Regions from separate parts of the Providencia sp. genome, predicted to be linked through region 2. Evidence: predicted binding sites of a transcription regulator. Region 2 holds the regulator's gene; the other holds the start of a gene.
What was found. Region 2 encodes CRP, which controls carbon source genes, mostly activating them, when cyclic AMP is high. Its sites were predicted from a motif close to ATGTGANNNNNNTCACAT; they were not measured.
Positions count from the first base shown of each region.

Region 1: a site for CRP is predicted at 2,270-2,287, ahead of rbsD (D-ribose pyranase). Genes of this name have one in related genera too.

Region 1 is NZ_JBQDNB010000007.1:157,782-161,824, forward strand. Features, by position in the region: gene viaA (ATPase RavA stimulator ViaA) at 1-513, opposite strand, end outside; gene ravA (ATPase RavA) at 516-2,024, opposite strand; gene rbsD (D-ribose pyranase) at 2,374-2,793, shown strand; gene rbsA (ribose ABC transporter ATP-binding protein RbsA) at 2,801-4,043, shown strand, end outside.
Region 2 is NZ_JBQDNB010000036.1:31,348-35,390, reverse strand. Features, by position in the region: gene ACTH6U_RS19585 (aspartate aminotransferase family protein) at 1-159, shown strand, start outside; gene ACTH6U_RS19580 (hypothetical protein) at 260-1,495, opposite strand; gene crp (cAMP-activated global transcriptional regulator CRP) at 1,808-2,440, opposite strand; gene ACTH6U_RS19570 (OsmC family protein) at 2,769-3,170, shown strand; gene ACTH6U_RS19565 (phosphoribulokinase) at 3,259-4,043, opposite strand, start outside.

The DNA of each region.
Region 1 (4,043 bases), on a different contig from region 2:
TTCTTCTAAATTACCACTGAGTGCTAGCCTTCGTTGTAGTTCCGCTAATAATTGCTCTTTTTCTTGTTCCAGTAGTTCTTTATGTAAAGTGGTGACTTGTAAAATGAGATTGACTCGCCAACGTTGGATAAACAATGACTGACGAGCGCTTTTATTTTCAATTTTTCCACTGTGTAATTGATTGGCTTCAGTATAAAAAGGCGAATCAATTTGTTTTAGTTTATCTATTACTGAGGGCAATTGAGAGAAAAAGGCATCTGTGGCGAGTCCAAGACATTGTTGGTAAAGTAAAAACTCTTCAGTCAGCTGTTGGGGAACCATTGCATCTTGTAATTTTTGTTTAAGATCTTTTTTCCAACTTGATAAATCTTTTAATAGTGCTTTTTTTAATCGGGGATGTTTTTCAAAGAAAGCGGCTAATGTAGGAGTTGCAAGAAGTGAAATAATTATCTCTTCTATTAATTGACCTTCATTAACTGAAAGTAATAAATCTAGGGTGGCTAGGCTTAACATGATTATTCGGCCACTTTACCTGAAATTTTGTTACGCAACTGAATGAGTTTATCTGATAACTTAATAAAACTTTCTTCAATATCTGCTAGCCAATGTGTCTCTATAAATAAATTAGGTTGTTGTTTTTCAAATTGATAGCGAGCTGATTGAACTTCATTTTGAATTTTATCGAGTTTATCTAACCACTCAGTGAGATCAGTAACCGCTGTTGTTTTTTCTTGTAAATAAAGAGTTGATGATTGGTGGCTAATATCCAATAGCTGAACTTGATTTAAATTATTGACCTCTGCGGTAATTTCTAATGCGAAACCAATTCCATTGAGGTGAACGGACAACGTTGCCCCTTTATTTAGGAAGGTTGAAAGTGCTTTTGTATCTGTAGTGACAAAAGTGACCTTCATATTATGCAGTTGCAATGGTCGATGCAAAAAGAGTGTTACTTTTCCTTCACGAATATTTTCAGGTAGTAAATAAGACGCTTTACGTGCAAACATTGCATTGTTTTTATTCACTTTAAAAGCATCTTGATTATTTTGATCTTGAGTGGAGGACATCCATTGTAAATAAACTTGTTCAATCTCTCGTTCAAGTTTTCTTTGCTGCCAACCGTCTTCTTGTAATATTGATTTGAGTAGATTAGGTAAGGTATTCATCGATTTCATGTCATGCCACAAACAATCTTTGAGTAAGACTATATCAAGTGGGGAAACTGCATTTCGTCCATTAAAAAAGGCACTTGCTTGCAATAGGTAAACGGCTTTTTTCCAACGTCTATCAGAGACATAAAGATTTTTATCTGTTGAGTCGAGCTGTTCACGCAGTTGATAAATGAGTTCAAAACAATGATCGGGTAGCGTAATTTTAGGGATATCTTTTTGCCATTGATGGTATTCATCATCACTAATTTTAAGGTGATCAGGCATCAATGCTTCATTAAACGAAGATTTGCTAGTAAGTAGTGCTCGAAAATTTTGTTTTTCTTGCACTTTATCAAGCCAAATTCGTATTAACATGCGGTCAAACAAAGCTTCAAGGCTATTATCTGCATCGGGAAGCTCATTTGATGCGGTGACTAATAAGCGCATCGGAATCGATTTTTCTTCGTCACCATTACGAAATTTACGTTCATTAACTGCGGTTAATAACGTATTCAAAATGGCAGGGCCCGCTTTCCAAATTTCATCTAGAAAAACCACTTCTGAATCAGGTAAATAACCTTTGGTTAGTCGCTCATAGCGGCCTTCATCTTTTAACGCTTGTATTGAAAGTGGTCCAAAAATTTCTTCTGGTGTAGAAAAACGCGTCATTAAATATTCAAAGGCATTTGCATGACGAAAGGCAAATTTCATTCGTCTAGCGATCAAACTTTTAGCAATACCGGGTGGCCCCAATAGAAAAACACTTTCCCCACACAGTGTGGCGAGTAGACACAAACGGATAGCTTGCTGACGTTCATACAAACCGCTTTCAAGGTAGTTACTTAGTTGCGCGATTCGTTCCGCTATTTGCATATTTATTCCTTTATCGTTATGTCACTTACTTAACACTGATAGATTCATTTCATCAATTCTTTTTTATTTATTGTGCAATCTGCTTTGCGGTTTTTCTTTGATGTGGTTACAGCATACACCAAGTTAAACGTCGTTTTATTGAACTTTATAAATATGATTTTTTATATCATGGTTTTAGTTAAAACGATTCAGCTTAATTAATTCAATATGTTAGTTTTTCGTTTCTTTTTCTTGTGAACGAAACGTTTCGATGACGATCACAAATATCATATAAGAATATTGAGTTGTGGTTATTCTTTACTATTATTAGATGAGCGAAACGTTTCGCTAATAAAAATGGCAGGAAATAATGAAAAAGGGTATTTTGCTGAATGCGAATATTGTATCGGTCATTGCGAAATTAGGTCATACCGACCATATCACATTGGCAGATGCGGGATTACCTATCCCACAAGGGCCTGAACGTATTGATTTGGCGATTACACAAGGTTTACCTGACTTTATGTCAGTACTAAGTGTGATAACCCAAGAAATGCAGGTAGAAAAAGCTATTCTTGCTGGCGAAATAACAACAGTTAATCCACAAATGGAAAAAGCCATTTTAGTCCATCTACAAGCACTTGAATTAGCTCAAGGAAATAGTATTGAAATTGTTTATTGCAGTCATGAAAGCTTTAAACAAATGACTCATGGTAGCAAAGCTGTGGTGAGAACAGGGGAGTGTTCACCTTTTGCCAACGTTATCCTTTGTTCAGGTGTAACTTTCTGAGGTGATTATGCAACCTTTATTAGAACTTATTGGAATTGATAAATCATTCCCTGGTGTAAAAGCGCTTTCTGGTGCTGCTTTGAAAGTTTACCCAGGAAAAGTGATGGCTCTGGTGGGGGAAAATGGAGCGGGTAAGTCAACTATGATGAAAGTCTTAACCGGTATCTACAACAAAGATGCTGGGGTGATCCGTTACCTTGGAAAAGAGATTATTTTTAATGGTCCTAAAAGTTCACAAGAAGCTGGCATTGGTATCATCCATCAAGAATTAAACCTCATTCCTGAATTGACGATTGCTGAGAATATTTTTTTAGGTCGCGAGTTTGTCGGAAAATTTGGCAAAATTGATTGGAAAAAGATGTTTAGTGAATCAGACAAATTACTCAAACGCCTCAATCTTGATTATGACAGCCACCAAATTATTGCCGAATTATCTATCGGTGAACAACAAATGGTTGAAATAGCAAAAGTATTAAGCTTCCAATCGCAAGTCATCATTATGGATGAACCTACAGATGCGTTGACGGATACAGAAACGGCTTCCTTATTTCGTGTGATTGAAGACTTAAAGGCTCAAGGGTGCGGTATTGTTTATATTTCTCATCGTTTAAAAGAAATTTTTGAAATATGCGATGACGTTACTGTTTTTCGTGATGGCCAATTCATTGGTGAAAAACCTGTTAGCGAATTAAAAGAAGAAAACTTAATCGAAATGATGGTCGGCCGTAAGCTTGAAGACCAATATCCAAGAGTTCAAGTTCCTATGGGAGCGGTTCGTTTGCAGGTTGATAATGTGTCAGGGCCTGGCGTCACTCACGCAAGTTTTTCACTAAAAAGCGGTGAGATTTTGGGTATCTCTGGATTGATGGGAGCGGGTCGCACAGAATTAATGAAAATTGTTTATGGTGCAGCAACCAAAAAAACAGGTGAAATTCATCTTGAAGGTAAATCTGTTAACTTAAAAACACCACAAGATGGGCTCAACAACGGTATTGTTTATATTTCAGAAGATCGTAAGCGTGATGGATTAGTGCTTGGAATGTCGGTTAAAGAAAATATGTCATTAACCGCGCTTCGTTATTTTAGTCGAGCAGGCGGTAGCCTTAAACATGGCGAAGAACAGCAAACGGTCGGTGACTTTATTCGTTTATTTAATATTAAAACCCCATCAATGGATCAAATTATCGGTAATTTATCCGGTGGTAATCAACAAAAAGTCGCGATTGCTCGAGGATTGATGACAAGACCAA
Region 2 (4,043 bases):
TCGAAAGATGTCATGCAAGCTTGTGCAGTAGAAGGCTTGATGATGTTAAATGCAGGGCCAAACGTATTACGTTTCACCCCATCATTGATTATTTCAGAAGAAGAAATTAATAGCGGTATGATAAAGCTAGAAGCAGCGATTGGGAAATTATTGAGCTAACGATTTATTGATAAATTGCAGAGGCATTTATGTCTCTGCAATTTGGTTTATTATCGAGCTTGGTAACATCTACCTTTAATACTGTGGTGGCTATACAGAATTATTTATGACGTTTAAGTTTTTGAATGATATTACTTGAATACAACTCTTCCTGTTTTATATCTTGAGTTAATTTTTTTATCTCACTAAGTGTTTTATCTGCCTTTTTTTCTATTTCAATTAAGTTTGTTGTATCTATTTTTTTATTATTAGTTAGTGGTTTATTTTGGATTGTGGGCTGTTGGTTTAATTTTGAGTTTTTACGTTGAGATAAGCGAGTATTAGATTCTTGCTGGTTTTTGAATGTTATGCTTCTTTTTTTAATATTATTTTCTGGTAATATATTTTTTTCATTTTTTGATAGAATACTCGTAGGATGTTTTTGTTTATTTATTGATATCTCTTTTAATGGGGTATCCATTATTACAATGTTTTTACCATTGATTTTTTTTATTTTTCCTAGATTAGTATTATTAGCTGTATTAAGTTTATTCATTGAGCCTGTAAGTAATGGGATCTTACTTTCATTAGAAGAGTTAAGTGTTTTTGGCATCGTGAATTTTTTTTTGATTTGTTCTTTTTCATCTATTGAGAGTTTTATTTTTTTAGGTATTTTACTTTTTAAAATAATAGTATTATTTTCTTTTTTTGTTTTTAACTGAGTATCTATTTCTTTTTCTGGGTTTTCATTATTAATAGATGTTGAGTCATTAGCATCATTAGCAGTTAATGTATAAAAGTTAGGGTTATACCTCAATAAATTTGAATTTATGAAAGTTGGTTCATAATCAATATTTAATTCATTGTCTACTGGTTTATTTTTAAACGTCAAATGGTCATCATAGCCAGAGTCCCAAGTTAGAGATTTGTTTTTATTTATAAAATCTTTCCCTTCAAACTTTTTATAGGCCTCATTAAAGTTAATTGGTTTTTTATCAATTAACCTTCTGTTGTTATTATGTCCATTTATATCTTTTTTAGTAATGAATGGGCTAGTTGGAATTTTTCCATTTTGACTTAAATTCATGAATTTTGATTGTGATGCTTTAAAGTCAATGGAATCAATAATTACATTTTTATTCCTTTTTTGTCTGCGTACTGAGTTTTCATAACTACAGGGAATTGTTTTTTTCTCTATTAACGGGTTTGATTTCTGTGAGGGTGTGACGCTATTTATTTCTTCATAAGTAGATGAATGATTATTTGATTGAATACTTGTGTTGGATGCTGTTCCAGTGTTTTTTGAAGTATTTAAATTCTCATTATATCTGTTGAGGTTATTTATATTTATAATCATATATTTTCCAGTAATCTATTAGTTAATTAGTTATGCTAATTATAGATAAGGTAAAGACTTTGATGATATAAATAAACGATTATTTATTTCTATGTGTATTTACTATCCCTAATATATTATCTGAATAATATTATTTCTATATGTATTTACTATGTCTAATGCGCCGTGTAAATAGTATAACGAAATAATATTGATTTTATTTATACTCTTTAATTTAGGTATTTTTTTCATTCTAAAAAACAACCTTATATCAGTGATATAAGGTTGTTTTTAAATAGTAGCCTAGCCAATCAAGCTAGGCCAGAATATAAATTATCGAGTCCCGTAGACGACTATCGTTTTACCATGTGCAGATATCAGATTTTGATCTTCTAGCATTTTTAGGATACGACCGACAGTTTCACGTGAACAACCTACTATTTGACCAATTTCCTGACGTGTAATTTTGATTTGCATTCCGTCTGGGTGAGTCATAGCATCTGGTTGTTTGGCTAAATTTAACAGTGTTTGAGCAATACGTCCGGTGACATCTAGAAAAGCGAGGTTACCCACTTTTTCAGAAGTCGTTTGTAGGCGACTTGCCATTTGTGCAGAAAGGCGCATAAGGATATCAGGGTTAACCTGAATCAGTTGGCGGAATTTTTTATAAGATATTTCAGCGACTTCGCAGGCTACTTTTGCACGAACCCACGCTGTACGCTCTTGACCTTCTTCGAATAACCCAAGCTCACCAATGAAATCTCCTTGATTTAGGTAGGAGAGAATCATTTCTTTGCCTTCTTCATCTTTGATTAAAACAGCCACTGAACCTTTCACGATATAGTAAAGGGTTTCTGCTTTTTCACCTTGATGGATCAGTGTGCTTTTTGATGGATACTTATGAATATGGCAGTGTGACAAAAACCATTCAAGAGTAGGGTCTGTTTGTGGCTTGCCGAGAACCATTAGCGTTATCCTCTGTATGTTATTGCAGCCATTCAAAAAAGCGTGCTAGAAGGGCTGTCTTTAAAGTCACTAGCTTAGCATATTAGTTTACCTTATCTACTCTAATTAATACATGCAGCAGATATGAAGTAAGTTAATATCGACACTATAATATGATCAATTAAAACGTTGAGTCTTGATCTTAATCCTATCAACTAAGTATTGTTTGTAGCACATTCAATCCAGAAAGTCTCGCCTGTATCGCTTCAGCTAAATAAAGCTGATGTAATATTGGCTATATCTATGGAACAATGTGTTTCTGAAGATTATTTTTTCAAGGGGAATAACAATGGAAGCAAGAGTTAAATGGGTTGAAGGACTCTCTTTTTTAGGTGAGTCAGCATCTGGGCATCAAGTGATGATGGATGGAAATGCAGGTGACAAAGCGCCTAGCCCAATGGAAATGGTATTAATGGCCGCTGGAGGCTGTAGTGCAATTGATGTCGTTTCTATCTTACAAAAAGGCCGTAATGATATTATGGATTGTGAGGTGAAATTAACTTCGCAGCGTCGCGATGAAGCACCTCGTTATTTTACTCACATTAACTTGCACTTTATTGTAACAGGTCATGAATTAACAGAAAAAGCGGTTGAGCGCGCGGTTCAACTTTCGGCGGAAAAATATTGTTCAGTGGCGTTGATGTTAGAAAAAGCGGTTGAAGTGACACACAGCTTTGAAATTAAAAACTAATAATAAGTTTAATTTTTGCCTATTTATTTTAATAACTGATGCTTGTTTTATTTATTGGTAAGCATCAGTTATTTAGAACAGTGATAAGTTAATCTTGTTTTTGTGTAATTAACTTTTCAACTAATGGGGTCATAATTAGTTCCATGGCTAAGCCAAGTTTGCCACCGGGCACGACAATGGTATTTATTGCCGAAATAAATGAGCCGCTTATCATTGATAATAAATAGGGGAAATCAATCTGTTTGAGTCCGCGAAAACGGATCACAATAAAACTTTCATCTTGTGACGGAATCGCTTTGGCTGAAAATGGGTTAGAGGTATCGACGGTAGGGACTCGTTGGAAATTGATATGAGTGCGTGAAAATTGAGGCGTAATATAATTAATATAGTCTCCCATCGAGCGAACAACCGAGTCCATGACCGCTTCTCGAGAATGCCCACGTTCTGTTGTATCGCGGATTAATTTTTGAATCCATTCCAAATTCACAATAGGCACAACACCGACAAGCAAATCGACGTGCTGGGCGACATCGTGCTCTGGCGTGACTATTCCACCATGTAATCCCTCGTAGAATAAAACATCTGTGTTCTCAGTGAAAGGCTCCCAAGGTGTGAATATACCCGGTTGTAGGCCATAAGGAACTGCCTCATCGTAAGTGTGGAGATATTTACGCGATTGTCCGTGTCCTGTCTGACTATAATCGACTAAAGTTTGCTCTAAGAGTGCGAAGTCATTGGCTTCTGGACCAAAGTAGCTAATGTGACGCCCTTGCTCTCTGGCCTTGCGGATTGCCATATCCATTTCAGGTCGGGTATAGCGATGAAAGCTATCGCCTTCAAGTGTTGCGGGCTGAATGTTTAATTGATGGAAGA